Regions from separate parts of the Paenibacillus sp. FSL R7-0302 genome, predicted to be linked through region 4. Evidence: riboswitches for the same ligand, from Rfam matches in the RefSeq annotation. Region 4 holds a riboswitch; each other region holds the start of a gene.
What was found. Region 4 has a riboswitch for cyclic di-AMP ahead of MKY96_RS26015 (hypothetical protein). Riboswitches for the same ligand answer to the same signal wherever they lie in the genome.

Region 1 (5,170 bases), on a different contig from region 4:
TACCGTTCTTCGTAGACCACTGGGCAACCGGAGTCACACCGAGTGCTACCAGATAATCCTCCAGATAAGAAGCAATTACACGCTGCGGATTAGCGGGAACGGTCACCTTATGTCCCATTGCATCCGTTACGGTCTTCTCCACAGCGGGTGCAGCAGTTGCTGCAGGTACCGCAGTCGCTTCTGCGGTTGCCGCAGGTGCGGTGCCTGCTCCACCGTTACTGCCTGCGTTGCTATTATTATTTCCGCAAGCGGACAGCAGCAGTGTTGTAGTCATAAGTCCGGCCACCGCCAGCTTCCCGCTTCTTGATCCTTGCAGGTTGAACGAAAACATTGAATACCCCTCCTGTATGTTACCCTCATGATTGGCAAAAGCTCTGTTACCTTCATCTTGTCTATACTGATGATATTGATTCTCATTCTCTATGTCAACCAATAACTTATAATAACGTAAAAACGGCCGCCTCCGCATTAAGCAGAAACAGCCGTCTTCCTATAATCTTCTATATTATTTATGCAGATGGAAAGGAACCGTGGCGATGACAATGTCCTTCTGATTCATCAGATAAGAGCGGATGAACAAGCTGGTCTGATTATGCAGCACCGCCTGCCACCAGTGCTTGGTCACGAATTGCGGAATCAGGACGGTAATATGATCCGTTGAAGAGGTCTTCCACTCTACTGTATCGATGAACTTCACCAGCGGGCGGATAATGCTGCGGTAGCGGGAGCGCAGGACGATCAGGCGTACGCCGGGGTTCCACTCCTCCCACTTCTGCTCCATCTTGTGAATCTCTTCTTCATCGAAGCCTACATATACAGCGACCACATTATCTGTCAATGACTTCGCATAGCTGATCGAATGTAGTACAGCGCGAGTCACACCGGCGACCGGAACGACTACGGTGCTTCCTTTGATACAAGGCTTATCGGTAGCCGGACAGATCCGCAGCTGATCGGCAATATTCATATAATGGCGGTGAATCCGGTGGAACACGATGATAACAGCCGGTAGGAAGATGAAGGCCATCCACACGCTGGAGAATTTAGTGATTATGAAAATCAGGGTGATCGTTAATGTAGTGAGCATCCCCACCGTATTGACGGCGAACTTGCTCTGCCAGCCTTTCGGCTTCGTTCTGTACCATTGGACCATCATGCCCAGCTGCGACAGCGTGAACGGAATGAATACCCCTACTGCATATAATGGAATGAGTCCTTCCGTATTCCCGTGAAACGCCGCCACCAGCACAGCCGACATGACACCGAGGAAAATAATACCGTTGGAGAAGCCCAGCCGGTCGCCGCGCACCATGAAGGCATGGGGCAGATATTTATCTTTGGCGAACATGAACGCCAGCAGCGGGAAGGCCGAGTACGCCGTATTGGCTGCCAGGAACAGGATAACCGCCGTAATCCCCTGAATGAAGAAGTACAGTCCGCCGCGGCCGAAGGTAGATTCGGTAATCTGTGAGACCACGGTGGCCTTCTCATCAGGCATGATACCGTACCAGTAAGCGAGCAGCGTAATACCTGTGAACATTACCCCGAGAATGAGGCCCATGAGCATCAGCGTTTTGGCTGCATTTTTCTCCGCGGGCGCTTTGAAGTTAGGAATGGCATTGGAGACCGCTTCTACCCCGGTCAGAGCCGAACAGCCGGAGCTGAAGGCCTTCAGCAGCAGGAACATACTCACGTTCGATACCGCCGAGCCAATCTCAGGAACATGGGCATGGGCGCCGCCGGTCATATATTTGAAGACCCCCGAGATGATGAGCACGAAGATGGAAACCACGAACAGATAGACCGGGATAGCGATGAAGGAGGCCGATTCGGTCACTCCCCGCAGGTTAACAATCGTTAAGAGCACGATAACAGATACCGCTATGAGAACACTATGATTATGCAGACTTGGAAAAGCTGAAGTGATTGCATCCGTCCCCGCCGAGGCGCTTACCGCCACCGTCAGAATGTAATCCACCAGAAGAGAGCCGCCGGCCAGTAAGCCGGTATGCACCCCTAGATTGCTTTTGGCGACAATATACGCGCCCCCGCCTTGGGGATAAGCGAAGATCGTCTGCCGGTAGGACAGAATCAGAATAGCCAGCAGGCCCAATACGGCTAATGCAATTGGCAAGGAGTACCAGATAGCGGTGAACCCGGCGGCCACCAGTACAATCAGAATTTGTTCTGTTCCGTAGGCTACAGACGAGAGCGCATCAGAAGACAGGACAGCCAGTGCTTTCACCTTGGATAACTTTTCATGATCGAGTTCGTTCGACTTCATCGGACGCCCGATCAATAGTCGTTTTACCTTGCTTACCATTGTAGTAACAGTTCCTCTCTTGGTTAAGTTGAAACGGGTTTCCCTGCGCTGTTTTCATAAGTGGATTTCATAAATGCAGGCACCAAAATAAGCATACGGAAATGATCCGCATGCCTTAGTGTGCATGGTCATTATCCCACTAGTGGCTTACGAGGTTAGCTGGCGGATTCGGACTGTGGTAGCCCTACGGTTACAGGTCAAGTAGCCTGCTCCGATTCACCCCTTTTGGCCTTAGCCAAAGTGTGGTTCCCCCGTTTTTCCTTCCGGAAAATTCAGCGCATATTCAACTTCTCACAAGGACTAATATTAAGCTACAACACGTCTTCCGTAAAGCGTGGAAACAAATGAAAAAAGAATGAAAAGCACTCAAAACAACCAAATTCATCATCCGGTATGTCTTGATCTTTCATTCTCTTTCATTATCCCTTTACCACGTGATTTTACAGGGTTTTTGCATATTATTTTTTACTAAAATTAAAGGTATTCTCTTCTCTTCCTTCTGCCCGTCAGCTTCTTACTCCGCAGGCTCCTCTTTGCGTCCTGTCCAGAGCAGAATCGAGATTAAGGCAAAGGCTATAAGTGCAAGCAGAGGGATCGTTATAAATCCGAACCAGTTCAGATAATCCTTGTTGCACGGTACGCCGATGGTACAGGGAAGCACCTTGCTGAGCGCCGGAATTTTCTGCTCCGCATAATGATAAATAGAGATGCAGCCGCCGATCAGACTAAGGGGAAGCACGTATGGAATGATCCGCTTGTCCGCCCGGTAGGTGGCGATCCCCAGCAGGAACAGCTGCGGATACATGAAGATCCGCTGGAACCAGCACAGCTTACAGGGCTCGTAATTTAGGACCTCACTGAGATACAGGCTTCCTGCTACAGCCACCACACAGACGAACCAGGCCAAGTAGAGACAGTTACGCCGGCAGAAGGCAGAGAAGACGGTCATTGGGCGGTCCCTGCTCCCGCTGCTGCTGTTGCTGCCTGAATCTGGGCGTCAATCGCCTCCATATTGAAAGGCTCCTTCACCTTGATGCCGTTCACGTACAAGGATGGCGTATTCGTTACACCCGTATCGGTGCCAAGCTGAATATCCCGCTCCAGCTCGCTTACGTAGGTACGCTCGTCAATGTCCTTGCGCAGCAGGTCGTAATCCACCGGCAGCTCCAGCTGCTTGGCGAGACTCACCAGGAAGTCAGGCGTAGCCCATTCCTTCTCTTCATTCCCCTGATTGGCATAGATCGCATCGAAATACTTCCAGAACGCTTCCTGGTTCTGATGATAGACCGATAGCGCTGCCAGGGAGGCCGTTCTGGAATCCTTGCCGATGAAGGCCAGATTCACGAAATAGAAGGCTGCTTTATTCTGATCTACATAGCCCTGAACGATCTGCGGCTTGATGACACCGGTGAACTGGGCGCAAGCCGGACATTTAAAGTCGCCGAATTCCACTATTTTGACCGGAGCATCCTCCTTGCCAAGCCGCATCATTTCACTGTAATTGAAGGCAACCGGCGTACTGTCTGTGCCGGCAGGCGAAGAGTCCTTGGAAGCAAGCATGAATAAGCCTACAAAAATAATAACGACGATGGCCACCGTACTCACGATAAGAATTCTCGTTTTCTGCTTCTGCTGCTCCTGCTCTGCCCTGCGCTTCTCCTGCTTGCTCATCTGGGGAGCCGTGACATTGTTCTTTTTTGTTTTGCTCAAAGAGAGTTCCTTTCCGTCCTCAGGACTATCGTGATAAAAGAATAGTTACTTTCAAATTATATAATGTTAACTCTCTTGTTGGCAATCGCTGTCTTATACGGCTTCATTCTCCTCTGCTGACTCCCCTTCCCCTGTATCCTTGCCGAAAAATACCTCCGGGGAATGCTCCTGCGACTGCAGCTTAATTCTGAAGAAGAATTGTGTGCCGCCCCCTTCTGCCGGTTCTGCCCAGATTTCTCCTTGCATCAGGTCCACCAGCTTCTTGCAGATCGCCAGGCCCAGACCCGTGCCGGGGTACTTGCGGGTATGCGACCCGTCCACCTGCGAGAAGGACTGGAAGAGCAGCTGCAGCTTATCCGGTGAGATGCCAATGCCGGTGTCGCGTACCATGAATTGCAGCGCCTGAGCGGTCTCCCTGACGCCATAGGACTCCACTTTAACCGTTACCGTGCCGGATGGCGTGAATTTCACCGCATTGCCGATCAGGTTGATGAGAATCTGGCGGATACGCGCAGCATCCCCGGTGAACTTGTCGGGAAGTCCCTCCTCGATCAGAAGCTCAAGAGATAACGGCTTGTCTTGTGTGCTCACCATGAACAGGTCCATACAGCCCTGGAGCAGCGCCTTCAGCCCGAAAGTATCCTTGTTCAGTGAGAGGCCATCCGCCTCCAGCCGGGAGATATCGAGAATATCGCTCATCACATGCAGCAGAGCGTGGCTGCTTGTACTCTGAAGCCGCAGGAGCTCCAGATGCTCAGGATTGCTGATCTCCTCGGACAGCAGCTGGTTGACACCGATAATGCCGTTCAGCGGCGTGCGGATCTCATGGCTCATGGTGGCGAGGAACTCGCTTTTCATCGTCACAGCACTCTCCGCAGCATCCCTGGCCTCCAGCAGCTCATACTGATACTTCATCAGGGCAGTCACATCCTCGGCCACAATATAGACCCACTGCTCCGTATGATGCAGCAAAGGAAAGACAGTGACACTACAGATCAGCTGCTCCCCGCCTTTGCTCCGTACCTTCAGTTCCAGCTTGGAGGACTGCCCCCGTGAAGCGCGCGTTATGGCATCCCGTACGGCCGCTTCATCCCGTTCGCTGTATAGTATCGCCTTATAATTCCCCAGTTCTTCGCT
Region 2 (5,170 bases), 540 kb from region 4:
TCAGAAGCTGAGGGATGTTTTATTTGAAGAAGAAGAGCAGGCTGAAGGAACCGTTAACTTAGCAAGGGAGGAAACGAATTGCAATTAACTGAGGAACAACTGCAGGAGCAGATCGGCAAGCTTGAGGGCTGGAAGCTGGAGAGGGATAGGCTGGTGCGCAAATATATGTTCAGTGAATATATGAAGGGAATTGCCTTTGTGGATGAGGTAGCGGCAATTTCGGAGGCCTTTGACCATCACCCGCATATCACCATTGATTACAAGACGGTTGTTCTGCGGCTGGCTGCAGATGTGGAGAAGCTTGATCTCCGCCAGGCGCATGAATTTAATGAGGCATTCGAGAAGACCCGCTAGAGGACAAGGCCCCTATGGAGACAACAGGAATATCTGATCAATAGAAAATGCCCGTGCAAGGATCATTCGTTATCCTCGTCACGGGCATTATACATTTAGAATAAGGAGCATGGTGTGAGTACAGGTTGCGGATTATTTCTTCTCGGCCAGCCATAGGGCTACATTCGCAATCTCTTCAGGGGCCAGCCTGTCTTTGAAGGGGGGCATCTGTCCGCGGCCCTTGGTGACTATGCTGTAGATCTGAGCTGCGTCATGCGAAGCGCCTTCCTGCTGCAGGCTGGGCCCCGCCCCGCCCTGAAGCTGGTCACCGTGGCAGGAGATACAATTGGCCTTCACTGTGGCTTCTGCGCCCGCAGCGTCCAGCACAACCTCCGGCATGGTCGGTTTGTTCTGTTCCGCCACCTCGGATTTCCCGGGTAAGGTAAACATTAAGATTACTGCAAAGGCACAGGCGGCAAAAAACAAACCGCTCATGATCCATTTCTGCATCTGCATCCGTCCCTCCATGTAAGCTGCTGACTCCATTATAGCGGATGGTGAAGCGTTATCATAGTATGTGTGTCAAAAAAATGAACACAAATGATCCATTTTTTTGAAAACACCTCATTCTCCGGTGCTATTCCTCATAGACCATGCAATAAAAAGGCTTATTGCCCGTCGGGGTACGGCGCTCATAGGTATCTGTTATGGTGAACCCGCATTTCTGATAGGCGCGGATGGCGCGCTGGTTCCAGGTCAGCACCTCCAGATCGATCTCGCGTTCCGGGTAACGGGCCTGTGCTGCCTGCACAATAGCCTTCATGAACAGATGCCCCATTCCATGACCGCACAGATCGGGCCGCATTCCGACTCCAAGCCGGACTACCCCCTCCATCGGAAAGAGCTGGGCGAAGCCGCACAGAACGCCCTGTCCGTTCACTACCGACACATATTGCTCGCTGCGCAGCTGCGGGTCTCCGAACTCCACGCCCAGCGCCTGCATCTGCTCCCAGGACATCCAGCCGTAAATATTATACGGAGGCTTGTAGCTCCACTCACAGATCTCAGCGGCATGCTGCGGCTCCATAGGCACCACGTAAAAGGTTAGCGGGGAGCTAATCATTAGGGGAGGCCTCCTTCCAGGGGAATTCAATTTATTCTTATCATTCTTTATATTAATTATATACAAAAACAGCGAGTTTCGACGCACATTCCTTGCGGAAATACAGAAACTTGACAAACGCCAAAATATATTTTCCGAAAGTGCAGAATCGGTGTTTTACAAATATAGAGACGGGTAAGTAATTTTATAGACAAAAAAAGCCCTTCTCCAAGATTTCGGCAAAAATCTCGGAAAAGAGCGTTAGGTTACAAAGGATTATTGTACATCATCGTTGTCTTGGGAATCCGAAGCTACAGTCTTGTAGGCATCTGTACTCATGATTCGCTTGGCGCCAACGTAGCGGTTGACGTAATAACTGTCACTCAGCGAACTGATGGTTACACCACGTGAGGAAGAGGCATGGGCGAATTCGCCGTCACCAACATAAATACCGACATGGGATACGCCCTTACCGCTTGTATTGAAGAATACAAGATCGCCCGGTCTCATCTCGTCACGGGATACAGCAGAGCCCATCTGATATTGGGAGCCGGATTGATGGGGCAGGTTAATGCCGATCTTATCAAAAACATACATTGTAAATCCGGAGCAATCAAACCCGTTAGTTGATGTACCGCCGGACACGTATTTGGTTCCGATGGCTTTGTCGATCACTTTATCCATTTTGGAATCCGCGAAAGCGCTTCCTGCTCCGATGGTGAAGATAATGGACAAGCTTAGTACTGCGGCTGCTAGCTTCTTCTTCAAAAGTAAATACCCCTTCCAATGCCTACGAGGTTAGCTTAAGGGTTCGGTTGAAGGTCCCCTATGACCCCTCTTAGAATAGGAGGTCAATTCACCCAAAGTGGTTCCCCCGTTTCCCTAATTCATTAGGGAACTCGGCACGACTGTTGATTAGGATTAGCGGTTCATTCAATACATGACAAAACCTTTGTTAAAAGCGATTCAATAATTACAAAAATGTTACTAAAAGATCACTGCGATAATTGTAACAAAGACTAAGGCGCTTGGCAATCACTTATAACATATTAATGCATCTTTTTTGCTGTTTTTTAGAGTTATAGCCCTTTCGAAAGACTCATATCTATGCGCAGGGGTTAATTTATATGATAATTTCTTTATTTTTGCAAGAAAATGCTGTTTCAAGGCGGCGGATTCGGTGTAAAAGGTAGAATAAGGAAAAGGAAAAACCCGGAAATGATTACGGCAATAATCATCCCGGGCTCGTATAAGTTACATTTAGTTGTTAGAGGCTGAAATATTCGGGGTATGCTTCAAGGGTTCAATCGTAAGCGACAGCTTGGTAGGCTGTTGTGCTCATTACTCGTTTGGCGCCAACGTAGCGGTTGGCCCAGTAGGACTGGCTCATCGAACTGATGGTTACACCACGTGAACTTGAGGACTGTGCGAACTTCCCGTTTCCAACATAAATACCGACATGTGACACTCCGTTACCCAGAGTATTGAAGAACACGAGATCACCTGAACGCAGATTGCTCTTGGATACACTTGTTCCAACTTTGTACTGTGCTTTGGAGGTGCGGGGCAAGGTAAGCCCGACATTCTTGAACACATACTTGGTAAATCCGGAACAGTCGAAGCCGCTGGTGGTTGTGCCCCCGGTTTTATACGACGTTCCAATGGTTTTTGAAATCACAGTATCCATTTTGGAATCTGCGAAGGCACTGCCCGCTCCGAGTGTGAATACCATCACAAGACCCAGCGCTGCTGCGGTGCATTTTTTCTTGAAATTCTGACTAATCAAAAGATGTACTCCTTCCAGGGCCTGCGAGGTTAGCTTAAGGATTCGGTAGAAGGTTCCCCTATGACCCCTCTAAAGCGAGATCAATTCACCCAAAATATGGTTCCCCCACTTCCCGGTGCAGGGAATTCGGCGTTTTGTGCACCAGAACAGTGACTTATCGGCATAGCTTAAATTGCAATAGTTACGGAAGATTTTGCTTGAAAGATTACAACTTTGTTACTACTGGTACAGCCATCATTGTATCAGAGGATTTAGCCTTTTGCAAATGCTTTTGTCCTCCGTTCAAGCAAAAAAGAGTCCTGCTCCCGGATAGAGGGGCTGTGACTCTCTTTAGTATGCCGCTTCAGCAGCTTATTATTGTGGAAATGATTTACTGGACCAGAGGTGGTACTGGGCAGCGATCCCCCACATATTGAACAGCGTGGAGGGCAGCGGAGCTGCCTGGCGGAGCATAAGGGCCGGCAAACCGGGATAGAACAGAGCAGAGGCGCTGCAGAGCAGAATGACGGCCAGGCTTCCCGCCCCCAGAACGATGGATATACCAATGGAAGGCAGCAGCACCTTCAGGCAGATCAGCAGCGAGGAGAACATACCGGTACCTGCGGTATAGCCGAACTGCATATAGAGCAGAAGCTTCCGGACAAGGAAGAGATAGAGCAGCCAGCCCAGTACATAAGGCACCAGCTTGAGCAGGAGCTGTACATCGAGAACGCCGCTGAGCAGATGACGGTACATACGCGGAAGCAGCCAATAGAGCGGCAGGAGGGTTAGCGCCCATTCAACGAGGCTGAACACCAGCACCGGCAGCCCATATTTTCTCATTCCGGGAAAAAAGAACAGTCCCCGCGCTCCGGCGCGCTCCTGGTGAAGCTCGTGCAGCAGCCCTGCACGGATAAAGGGAGTCACCAGCAGCCTTAGCACTGTCAGCGCAAGCAGCATCCACAGCCAGTGCTGGACGGCGGGGTCGGTGCGCAGCGCGGTCTGCCCCTCGATATAATACAGCAGCCTGCCTATTCCGCTGCCGCCGGCGTTCGCATCCGGGTAGCGGAGCAGGACGGGGACAACCGCGCTTTTAATGAATTTGTACAGGAAATATCCCCAGAACAGCCGGTAGATAAATAGCAGGATCAATATATAGAACTGCTCTTTCATGCTGATCCAACCGCGGGCAATTGAGCTTTTCACCATTCCTTCACCTCACCAGACAAGAGTTCCGAGCAGGGTTTCAAGCAGAGTTGATGCACTAAGCGTCCAGCGGGAGAGTGTACGCGGCTCAAGCTCCGCCATTCTGAAATTATTAAGATGCCTGCTCTCCAGCAGAATGGAATGCCCCGGATCGATCTCTGCGGAGACCAGCGGCGCTTTATACGTTAATTCAAAGGAGGTAGCCTTACCCTCGCCATTCCAGTATTGCTGCACCGTGTACCCGTCTGCGAAGGTGAATTTCACGGGAACATCGGGGTACAGGCTGCCCTTATTGCTTACATCGACCACAGCGCTATAGCGGCTCCCCCCGCTGTCGCTGTTGTCCTGTTTAACCGTAAGCCTGATATCGTCAACTGCGAAGTCGGGTGCCCCCCCGCTATAGACATACCGCTCAAAATACGTCTGCCAGGATTGCTTGGTCACTTTCTCCACAACCTTCTGGAAGTCGGCGGTGGTTGGATGCTGGAAGCGGTATTTGCGGGCATAGGCGGCGAGGATGGCGTCCATATTCTTGGTCCCGGCGATGCGTTCGATATCCTTCAGCACCAGCTTGCCCCGGATGTATACATTGCGCGTGTAGGCATCATCTCCGGTGTATTTCCAGGTCTCCAGCTTAAGCGGCTGTGAAGAGGAGACCAGGCTGGACTGCAGCGGGAGGCTGGAGACCACACCGTATTCCTGTTCCATCAGCCGGTCTTCGGCATAAGAGGTGAAGCTCTCATCCAGCCAGGCTTCTTCGAATT
Region 3 (5,170 bases), 610 kb from region 4:
ATTTTTGCCAAATAATCAGATCATGCTTGGAATTATAGATACAACAACAGGCCGAAAGGATGTAATGTAATGCAGTTATTCGACACCCATACCCATCTGGATGCTCCACAATTCGACGAAGACCGCGAAGAGGTCATTGCCAGGGCGCTGGAAGCCGGCGTCAGCAAGATGATCAACATCGGCTTTAACCGGGATACGATACCGACCACCATGCAGCTTGCCGAGAAATATGATTATATTTATGCAGCCGTTGGCTGGCATCCCCAGGATGCCATCACGATGAAGGACGGAGACCTGGAATGGATCGCCTCCTTATGCGCTCATCCCAAGGTGGTTGCCATCGGCGAGATTGGGCTGGATTACTACTGGGATACCTCTCCTAAGGATGTGCAGCATGAAGTATTCCGCAAGCAGATCGGGCTGGCCCGTGAGCTGAAGATGCCAATCAGCATTCATAACCGTGATGCTCATGAAGATGTGATCCGTATACTCCGCGAGGAGAAGGCGGGCGAGGTTGGCGGGGTAATGCACTCCTTCTCCGGGAGTTGGGAAAGTGCCAAGATGTGTCTTGATTTGGGCTTCCATCTTTCTTTTGGAGGACCGATTACGTTCAAGAATGCCCGGGTGCCCAAAGAGGTGCTTGCCCAGACTCCGCTGGACCGGCTGCTGATCGAAACCGACTCCCCATATCTGACTCCGCACCCCTTCCGGGGCAAGCGAAATGAGACCGCTCATGTGAGGCTGGTAGCGGAGGCGGCCGCGGCAATAAAAGGGATTGAATTACAGGAATTGGCGGAAATTACGTATGCGAACGCACTGGAACGATTTGGGATACTCTGAAAACAGGAGTAAAAGCGGTGAAAAATGAAGTATAGCGGATATATTAAACTTTTATGACGGAAAAACGGCCGATTATTACAATATTTTAATCATTTTTTTACGTAAACGTGGTTGAATCGTCCTTTACAACATGTATCAAAACAGGATATCATCTTTTCAGTGCAGTGAGCTGTTGTAACTGTGACAGTCACTAATTTCATGGATCGTCTCGCTGAGTCTCCGTATGGAGAACGGGGGAACCAATAATGCGCTGCCGCATGAACGTACAGAGTACAACGCAGAATTGCCGCAGGCATTATTTGATTTCTTTACGTGGTCTTTGGGGTGAATTTGAGGGCAACCGCCGTGAGCGGGTGACCTGAGATAGGGCGTCTCTCTTATGTCCGAACCCGACAGCTAACCCCGTAAGCGCAAGTAAGAGAGGAAACCTCGTGCATAAGCATTCCGACGTATTCGACACCGGGAAGCCACGAAAGAGTCCTCTATGAGCTCTTTTTAGGCTTCTTTTGTTTTGAATAATGAGAATGCTCCCGGCATACTGTTATATAACAGATCTCCGGAGTAACTATGCCGAGCAGGCGATCCATGAGCAGGAAACGCTGAAGCAAGTGCGGGCGTATCCTGTTGCAAACTCAAACCTAGTTTCGTCAGAAGTGATACAGTCACCTTGAACTAACTTAGACGACGGGGCTATGTAAGGAGGATGGAAAGAGTGGGCGTATTCCAACCAGAGGTATCCCATGATTCGCAATCATCCAGCAGGTCTTTCGCATTACGGTTGAAGCAAGTGAATCCCCGCGTAGTTTTACTTGCCGGTGTGGCATCGATTGTTATCGCACTGTTAATACTGCTGTACGTACACGGTCAGAGCAAAAAAGAAATTACCCTAGTAATAGACGGACAGGTACAGACACTGGAGACGCGGGAAACGCTGTTCAGTGATGTGCTGGCTAAGGAACAGATTTCGCTGCAGGCGCATGATGAATTATCTATTGGCCTTAGTGATGAAATAAAAGACGGCGACCGTATCGTGATTAACACTGCGCAGAAGTTCGCTCTTACCGTAGACGGAAAGACCGAGACGTTATTTACGACCGAGGATACCATTGGTCAGGCCATCGACAAGCTGGGCTACAGCCTGGAAGGCTTAGACAAGATTTACCCTTCGCTAGAAACCGCAGTATCTGCAGACATGGAAATCAAAATTGTCCGGATTAACAAGCATGTGGTTCAACGGACAACTAATTTGCCTTTCCGGGTCATTAAGACAGCAGACCCCTCATTGACCAAGGGAACCGTAAGAGTGGCACAGGCAGGTAAGCCTGGCGTAATGGTCCAGCACATCGAGAAGATCTATCAAGATGGCGAGCTGGCATCCATGCGCATGATCGGCAAGGAAGTACAGACGGTTACCAAGGACAAAGTCATTGCCATTGGAACCAAGCCGCTTCCTAAGCCCGTCGTAGTTACTGCCAAAGTTTCCAAACCTGTAACAACCTCCAAGTCATCTAAAGCGAGCGCAAAGGCCAGCAATGTTACCAGTAAGGCTGGTGTGGATTTCGAGTACAAAAGAATGATCAAAAACGTATCCATGACCGCGTATTCGTCGCAGGAACCGGGTATTGGAACACGTACTGCCTCCGGCACACGCGTAACGGAAGGCCGCACTATTGCTGTAGATCCTAGGGTTATACCAATCGGCTGGTGGGTGTACATTGAAGGATTAGGGTTTCGCCGAGCAGAGGATACCGGCGGTGCCATCAAAGGCAACAAGGTGGATGTCTATTACGATTCACTGAGTCATGCCCGTAATTTCGGCCGCAAGTCGCGCACACTCTATGTGATCGGACCTGTGAAGCCGGAGCTGAACTAAACGTAAAGTCTTTTGCAAATTAGCGGTTAATACGATATAGTGAGGGAAGCACTTACGAAATTTCAGAGAGCTGCCGCTCATCACTTATACATTCTTTAGCCAAAAAGAAGGGGAGCGAATCCTCTTCTTTTTGCGTTCTGGAGTAAGGAGTAAAAATATTTATGATTAAAGAGCTAATTGTGGTTGAAGGGAAAAGTGATACCGTTGCCGTTAAGCGGGCGGTTGAGGCCGATACGATTGAAACCGGGGGTTCGGCAGTAGATAGCAGGGTCATTGCCAAGATCAAGCTGGCCATGGAGCGCCGGGGTGTAATCATTCTTACCGACCCGGATCATGCCGGAGAGCGAATCCGCAAAATCGTCGCGGCCAAGGTGCCGGGCTGCAAGCATGCCTTCATCCCGGAGAAGGATGCAACGCGCAAAGGAGATATCGGAATAGAGAATGCTTCGCCTGAGGCTATCCGCCATGCGCTGGAGCATGTACATACCTCCTTCGAGGGGGCGCCGCCCATCATCGGGCTGGATGAGCTTATGGCCGCAGGGCTGATGGTGCATCCCCGGGCGGCTGAGCGCAGAATGCAGCTTGGCAATCTGCTCGGTATCGGTTATTGCAATGGCAAACAGCTGTACAAACGTCTGGCGATGTTCGGCATTACCCGCGAAGAGTTCGCGCAGGCCCTCGCCCAAATTGATCAGGGAGGCATTACTTCATGAGCGGTATCGAGAATATCTCGTCCCCAACAAGAACCAAAGCGATAATTCAGCGTTACGGATTCTCCTTCAAAAAAAGCCTGGGCCAGAACTTTCTGATCGATCAGAATATTCTGGACAAAATCGTGGATGCCGCCGGTCTGGACAGCACAGCCGGTGCGCTTGAGATTGGGCCGGGGATCGGAGCACTGACGGAACGGCTGGCGTTGACGGCCGGGGCCGTCACTGCGGTAGAGATTGACCGCAGGCTGATTCCGATTCTTAGGGATGTCCTGTCGCCTTATCCCCATGTAAAGATCCGTAATGACGATGTGCTGAAGGTGAATCTGCAGGAGCTGTTCGCTGAGGATTTCGCGGGCAGGGACCGGGTTAGTGTCGTAGCTAACCTGCCGTATTATGTGACTACACCTATCCTCATGAAGCTGCTGGAGGAGAAGCTGCCGCTGGATAATATCGTGGTCATGATCCAGAAGGAGGTTGCCGAGCGTATGGCGGCGTCTCCGGGCGGCAAGGAGTATGGCAGCCTGAGTATTGCCGTCCAGTATTACAGCGAGCCTGAGCTGGTCTGTATGGTGCCGCGTACGGTGTTCATCCCGCAGCCTAACGTGGAATCGGCTGTGATCCGGCTGAAGGTCAGAGAACGTCCTCCGGTGGAGGTAGCGGACGAGAAGCATTTCTTTGGTGTGGTTCAGGCGTCCTTTACCCAGCGGCGCAAGACGATTGCCAATAATCTTAAGGCACGCTTTTTCCCGGAAGAAGGGCGGGAGCGCCTGGAGGCGCTGCTCTCCGAAGCCGGCATTGAACCCTCGCGGCGCGGCGAGACGCTTAGCATTGAGGAGTATGCACGGCTCAGTGCGGTTCTTCTGGCCGCAGGCATCGCATAGAATACAGAAAACCCTCCCGGCGGATGAACCAACCGGGGCCTTTGCCCATAACATGGGGTAGAGGTGGTGTTGTGATGAATCTAGGAGACTTGGTCATTCGTAAATCCTATGGCGGCGATGTGACCTTCCGGGTAGACAATATATTGCAGAATAGAGCAGTCATTAAAGGCACGGAGTTCCGTCTGCTGGCGGATTCCCCGCTGGAGGATCTGGTTCAGGTGCCTCCTACACGGGTTACCGAGCGGGGAGCGCGTGCGCAGATCAAGGCAACAGAATCTCTAACCTGGTTGCGTAAAGACCGGCAGGTGCAGAGCCAGCGAAGCGGAGAGAGCGTGTCGGGGTCCACGGGAACCTGGGGCCAATCTCCGAAGGAAGCGGCTTATTTTGAAGTGCCGGGTAAGGTCCTGCATTTGGATGGTGATGCACTCTATCTGAAGAAGAGCCTGAGCCTCTACGAGCAGCTGCGCATACCGGCGGAGGGACATCATGTCAACGAATCCAAAATGGCGGAGACGCTGTACCGTCTGCTGCCCCGTGTGCGTCCCGATATCGTAGTGATTACCGGCCATGATGGAGTACTTAAGCAACAGCAGAATTATGATCTGTACAGTCTGAGCAGCTATAAGAATTCACAGAATTTTGTGGCAGCCATCCGGGTGGCCCGTGAATATGAGCGGAATTTCGATGCTTTGACGATTGTAGCCGGAGCCTGCCAGTCGCACTTCGAGGCTCTCCTGGGCAATGGTGCCAACTTCGCCAGCTCCCCGGGCAGAATACTCATTCATGCCCTGGACCCGGTGTATATCGCGGCCAAGGCCTCTTTTACCTCTATCCGGGATACGGTGAACTTAAGCGATGTGCTG
Region 4 (5,170 bases):
TCAAAGCTTCAAGTAGCGCAGGGTCCGGCAAATACTGTCCGGCAAACACCATGTATTTACTCTCTAAAAGAGAGCGAACCAGGTACAATCCGAGTCCACGGTCAGCACCGGTGACACAAGCAACCCTTTTCATAAGCTCCCCCCTCATATCTGCATGATTATGCACTGAGCCTAAGTTCATCCCTCTCACATTAGCATGGCCACCGGCCGTTAACAACGTCCTGCAAGGGAGGGGCAGGCTTAGCTGAACTTTCTTTTGCTTTAATTTTGAACTATGCTACAATCATGATTAATAGTTGTTAACAACACAATTGTTGACAACAGGTTTCATTCACTCTTACACAGGAAGGTGATTCTAAGGTGTCTATTCAACAGATCCATACTAAGGATGAACTACAGCAATATATCGGGCAGCCCGGCAAAAAACTGCTCTTCAAGCACAGCACCACCTGCCCGATCAGCGCCAAGGCCAACGAGGAATTCCAGGCCTATGCACAGCATTCAGATACTCCAGCAGCCGTTGTCCATGTGATCGAAGACCGGTCTGTGTCCAATCAGATTGCTGAGGATTTCGGGATCAAGCATGAATCCCCGCAGATTTTCCTGCTGGAGGACAGCGAGGTCCGCTGGAACACCTCACACTGGAAGATTACCCAAAAAGCGATAAAGGAAGCAGTGGAACAATGAGCGCGAACGTAATTGTCTATTCGACCTCCGGCTGCGGCGAATGCAATCAGGTGAAGCAGCTGCTGGAGAGCAAGGGCATTCCCTTCGAGGTCCGGGATGTGATGACCAGCTCCGTCTACCAGGAGGAAGTGGAGAAGCTGGGCTTCATGGGCATTCCAGTCACCGTATCCGGGGACCGGGCGGTCAAGGGCTTCAATCTCCCTGAGCTTCAGGAGCTTATGGATGCTGCTGTTCTGTAATATACGCAAAGGTGCTGTCCTCTCAACAGGAGCAGCGCCTTTTTTTTGCGATTCATCGATGAAATAACTGTATATTTATATATATCTGGAAAAGGAGGCTTGATCCTTTGAAATGGCTACAGGATGAGCATGCCGCCAAATGGCGTGAAGAAGGAACGCGTTATGCGAGCGACGTCAATCAATTCGTACATAAGGGCCTGACAGAAGGCTGGGACAAAGCGGGAAATGAACCCGCAGAGGATACACGCGGGGCCCTCGCCGCCAAAATCTATAAGATGATTCGAGGAGCTAATGAGCACGGTGAGATTGCTGAGCTGCGGGAGCAACTACCGGCGGCAACGTGGCCGCTCTCCGGGCACTTTCAGAAGGAGATGCAGGCGATTCGCGGTATCCATTTCATAAGTGATGATGCTGTGGTGTTCAGCACCGGCTCACCTTGGGAGAAGAATGCAGTTGTGGCTGTACATAGGGATGTTATTTCCGTATTCGACGAATTTAGCCTGGTTGGGGCATCTCCTGACAATCAGTTCTATGCACTCGCGGGCACGCAAGGGATTACTATTCTGCAATCCATGAACAGCGCATTACAGGGAGAAGTAGTGGCCGAGCTTTCGTGGCGGGAGCTGAATGGAATGATTCAAGCGCTGGACCCGGACTTTACCGTTTTGAACATAGACTGCCTGGATCAGGAGTTACCCTTGGAGCAAGTTATTCCTTTTAACGACGGTCAAGCGTTATTGCTTGTTACAAGTCAGGGGATTATCCTGGTCCAGCAATTGCAGGAGAAGCCATGGGAGGTGAAGCTGCTGCATCCTGACCTCGAAGAATATAAAGCAGATGAGATGGAGCATATTGAGATCGACATGCCGCATGGTGCTGTCTCTCCGGATGGAAGATGGGTTGCCTATGGCAGCCAGGGCAGTGATCATCTTTTATATGACACAGCTTCAGGGCAGGTTCACTTATTCAATCCGGAATCCAGTTACCCGCACTATACTATATTTACGAAGGACCAGCATAGTGTATGGTACAATGCCTGCCACTTCTACAATGGCGTTACTGTTGCCGTGTCCCTTGAAGATCTAGAAGCAGGCAAGCTCCTGCCAGATCAGGAATATCCGGTCGTTAACGGGGAAGCCCGGGTGTATGCGGCGGCAGCGCTGAAGGACGGTGTTGTCATTGGCGATGCCTATGGCTACTTGAGGCTCGTTGATGTAGAGGGGCGGGAGCTGTGGCGTTATTATGCCGGAAGCACCATTTCCGGATTAGCTGTCAATCCGGATGAGACCATGCTGGCCGTGGGGACTTATGGAGGGATGCTGCATTTCCTGGACCTTCATGCCACTGAACGCAGCGACTATGAGATTACAACAGGAACCGTTCGTGAGATGAAGCGGATGATTGCCTGGAAGAATCAGAATGAGCCGCTTTGGTGGTGAGCTGATACATGGGGGAACCCTTCTTCCCCGCCGCCGTCTGCCAAAAATAAAAAACAGCGATTGAGCGAGATAAATGGCAGATAATCTGCTACATATATGAGTTTTCGCTTCCATTTGCATAACCAGTCAGCCATTTGCTGAAAACAAGGCGAATAGCACTCTTTTCCATTTTTACAAACCCCCTCTGAAGAGAGTATGATTCGTGTTGAAAGCAAATGAATGCATTCATGAAAATGAGCATATGCATGCACGCTGAATTTCCGTCATGTGGAAAACGGGGGAACCATCCGGCCGTCAGGCCGACTTGGGGTGAATCCGAAGGAGAATGCCACGCGCAGGTCTCCGGCAGGTAGGGCGACTCTCACCGTCCGAATCCGACAGCTAACCTCGTAAGCGTAAGGAGAGAGCCCTGATCCGCCACGCTTTTGTGCCAGGCTTCTTAAGCCTGTTACCCACAACCGCAGGCAGAGGTCCTCCTCTGCCTGCGGTTTTTTGCGCGCTGGATGAACTGCACAGTATAGATTCAGGAAGGAACGTGACCACATGCCTGACCCCTTATCGCCCAAACTAACAGCCGCTGCCGGATTCAACCCCTACACCCAGCAATATAGCGGTCCCGTCTACGCGCTTAGCTGCCTGCTGCTGGAGCAAGGCGCCCGCGCCGAACAAGCTGCAATCGCCACCTTCGTAGCACTCCATACACTATGGCTGAAGGGCAGCCTCTCAGGCGATGGCGCTGCTGCGGCTGCCTACAGAGAGTGCATCCGCCAGTGTGCCGTGCTCGCCCGGGACCGCAGCCGCTGCGCTTCTGCGCTGCTTAACTGGGACGATCACGTTGCCAGTGCCTTGTGGTATGGCATCCAGCTCCCCCTCCCCGACATCAGCCAGATTCTGGAGTGCAGCATCCCCGAGCTAAAGGCCCAGCTTAGAGGAATACGCGAACAGATGGCAGCCGCACATTCAGCCTTGCCTGCGGTCCACCGCCCTTCAGCGGGGTGAGACTGGGAATAACGCGGGATACGCGGAATATAGGAATGAGTACGGCGGAATGAGTTGGATGTGGCGGAATTAGGGTACGGATGCGACAGAGGGAGATGGGTAGCGGGCCATGCGGACTACAGATCCGCTATTTCAGCAAATGGGACCATTCCGAAGGCCATGCGGACTGAGAGGCGCTTAATTAACCAATTCCGTCTCATTTTGCGCTCCATACAGCCCTTTAGCGTCCTCTCAGTCCGCTCCGGGAAGATAATCAGTCTTTTTCACAAAATAAGGGCCGCTGAGTCCGCAACCCCCCACAAAGTGGGGCTTTAGCGTAGGTGATGACTCAGGTACTTTTGCGGGGACCCCAAAACATATAAATTCTATCAAATAAAGCCGCAGCATCCGCCGCGACTTAATCCTTGACTCTCAGCATCAGCACCCATACAGTGCCTGGCTCACCTTACATAGCTAACCATCCCATGCACTGATCCTGTCTCCGCCGGCCGTTCACTACATAGAACTCAGCTCTTGCCCTTGCCACCCTTGCCGCCCTTGGCAAACCGCCAAAAAGCCATACAGCAGCCGAGCAGTCCGGCTCCCAGCAGAAGGGTCTGTAACGCCCCCAGCCAAGTCGACTGATCCGAGGGGATCAGGCTGCTGACAATAATGAGCAGGATAGAAGCCGCGACCAGCACGGGGGTTTGTCTACTTTTCTTCACAACCATTCACCACTCCTAAAGACTAATACTACTAAGGTACACCATCTCCGGCGTTTTCACCAGTTCAGGGTCCGGGTAAGCAAGACTTCAGGGAATGATCGTCACATGATTTAAAGGATACCTTTAATTGTTTTTTAAAGCCTTAATCTCACTAATAAGATTATCCAGTTTATAGCCGTACTGGCTCCGTAATTAGATCCACGCTGAAATCCGGCATTTGCTGAATGACCTCCGCTATAATAACCGAATCCGTATAATCCAGCACCTGTTTAAATGTCAGATCCTGTAGATCGACATTTTGGGGTGATCCAGTGGAAAATCCTCCTTATAAAATTTAATATTTATTAGTCAAGTCATTAATATCGTGTGCTCTTTCAATTCATTATAAAATGAATAACCCATCCTTAAAAGAATGGGCTTTTCTTACTCAGAAGAGTCTTTTTCGCATGATTAGTAATTCTTCACGCCATAATAGTCAAAATCAGCGAAGGAGTCATGCTGGTGAGCATCCACGGAACCGATGAAATTGAACAAGCCTGTAAACCCGCCAATCTCCCCCGGCTCCCCGTTCACGCCTTCATCCGACAAATAGAGAACATCGATATTCTCTACAAAAGTTTGCCAATCCCCGTTATCCCCGAAGCGGTAAAGGATACTCGCGATGCCTGCATTATAGATAAGCTTCAGCTCCGCTGTGTCTTCAGGGACTGGAATGTAATTGTGGACCAGCTCGATGCGCTCTCCCAGCTTGGCCTGCAGTACATATAGAACGGTGCCCTCTGATTCAGAGTGGGTCAAGTGAACATACAGCCAATTATTAGAATCATAGTATAGCCCCATACCGGCCGTTTCCGAGTAATGATCGGGGTGGAACTCCACCTTGGTTTGCACTTCATAATGAAGGGAGGTTGCACGCGTAGCCATAATCGCCGGATGGATCTGCGAGAAAAAAGAATTCTCTCCATGAATGCGTAAGCAACCCGGACGTTCAACCGTATTCACCCATACAGCTTGCTGTTCCCGGTACGGAGTCAGAAAATGAAGATCATATTTCTCCTGATTAAAATCATCAAATACGTCATGAGAGATTCCATCGGCCTCT

Region 1: linked by a shared signal. The riboswitch ahead of MKY96_RS11210 (APC family permease) and the one ahead of MKY96_RS26015 (hypothetical protein) in region 4 are both predicted to bind cyclic di-AMP.
Region 2: linked by a shared signal. The riboswitch ahead of MKY96_RS28345 (C40 family peptidase) and the one ahead of MKY96_RS26015 (hypothetical protein) in region 4 are both predicted to bind cyclic di-AMP.
Region 3: linked by a shared signal. The riboswitch ahead of MKY96_RS28700 (3D domain-containing protein) and the one ahead of MKY96_RS26015 (hypothetical protein) in region 4 are both predicted to bind cyclic di-AMP.

The regions. Positions count from the first base shown of each region.
Region 1 covers NZ_JBBOWB010000001.1:2,554,156-2,559,325, reverse strand. The annotation lists gene MKY96_RS11215 (ABC transporter substrate-binding protein) at 1-331, opposite strand, end outside; gene MKY96_RS11210 (APC family permease) at 506-2,323, opposite strand; cyclic di-AMP (ydaO/yuaA leader) riboswitch at 2,452-2,611, opposite strand; gene MKY96_RS11205 (disulfide oxidoreductase) at 2,838-3,272, opposite strand; gene MKY96_RS11200 (DsbA family protein) at 3,269-4,033, opposite strand; gene MKY96_RS11195 (sensor histidine kinase) at 4,127-5,170, opposite strand, start outside.
Region 2 covers NZ_JBBOWB010000002.1:608,581-613,750, reverse strand. The annotation lists gene MKY96_RS28365 (4a-hydroxytetrahydrobiopterin dehydratase) at 79-354, shown strand; gene MKY96_RS28360 (c-type cytochrome) at 487-843, opposite strand; gene MKY96_RS28355 (GNAT family N-acetyltransferase) at 971-1,456, opposite strand; gene MKY96_RS28350 (C40 family peptidase) at 1,712-2,203, opposite strand; cyclic di-AMP (ydaO/yuaA leader) riboswitch at 2,208-2,350, opposite strand; gene MKY96_RS28345 (C40 family peptidase) at 2,739-3,167, opposite strand; cyclic di-AMP (ydaO/yuaA leader) riboswitch at 3,225-3,363, opposite strand; gene MKY96_RS28340 (hypothetical protein) at 3,576-4,409, opposite strand; gene MKY96_RS28335 (M1 family aminopeptidase) at 4,419-5,170, opposite strand, start outside.
Region 3 covers NZ_JBBOWB010000002.1:679,688-684,857, reverse strand. The annotation lists gene MKY96_RS28710 (HD domain-containing protein) at 1-15, shown strand, start outside; gene MKY96_RS28705 (TatD family hydrolase) at 70-840, shown strand; cyclic di-AMP (ydaO/yuaA leader) riboswitch at 1,040-1,266, shown strand; gene MKY96_RS28700 (3D domain-containing protein) at 1,553-2,713, shown strand; gene rnmV (ribonuclease M5) at 2,875-3,426, shown strand; gene rsmA (16S rRNA (adenine(1518)-N(6)/adenine(1519)-N(6))-dimethyltransferase RsmA) at 3,423-4,307, shown strand; gene yabG (sporulation peptidase YabG) at 4,382-5,170, shown strand, end outside.
Region 4 covers NZ_JBBOWB010000002.1:69,442-74,611, forward strand. The annotation lists gene MKY96_RS25995 (SDR family NAD(P)-dependent oxidoreductase) at 1-133, opposite strand, end outside; gene ytxJ (bacillithiol system redox-active protein YtxJ) at 361-687, shown strand; gene MKY96_RS26005 (glutaredoxin family protein) at 684-926, shown strand; gene MKY96_RS26010 (WD40 repeat domain-containing protein) at 1,034-2,365, shown strand; cyclic di-AMP (ydaO/yuaA leader) riboswitch at 2,606-2,775, shown strand; gene MKY96_RS26015 (hypothetical protein) at 2,909-3,364, shown strand; gene MKY96_RS26020 (hypothetical protein) at 3,871-4,068, opposite strand; gene MKY96_RS26025 (family 43 glycosylhydrolase) at 4,519-5,170, opposite strand, start outside.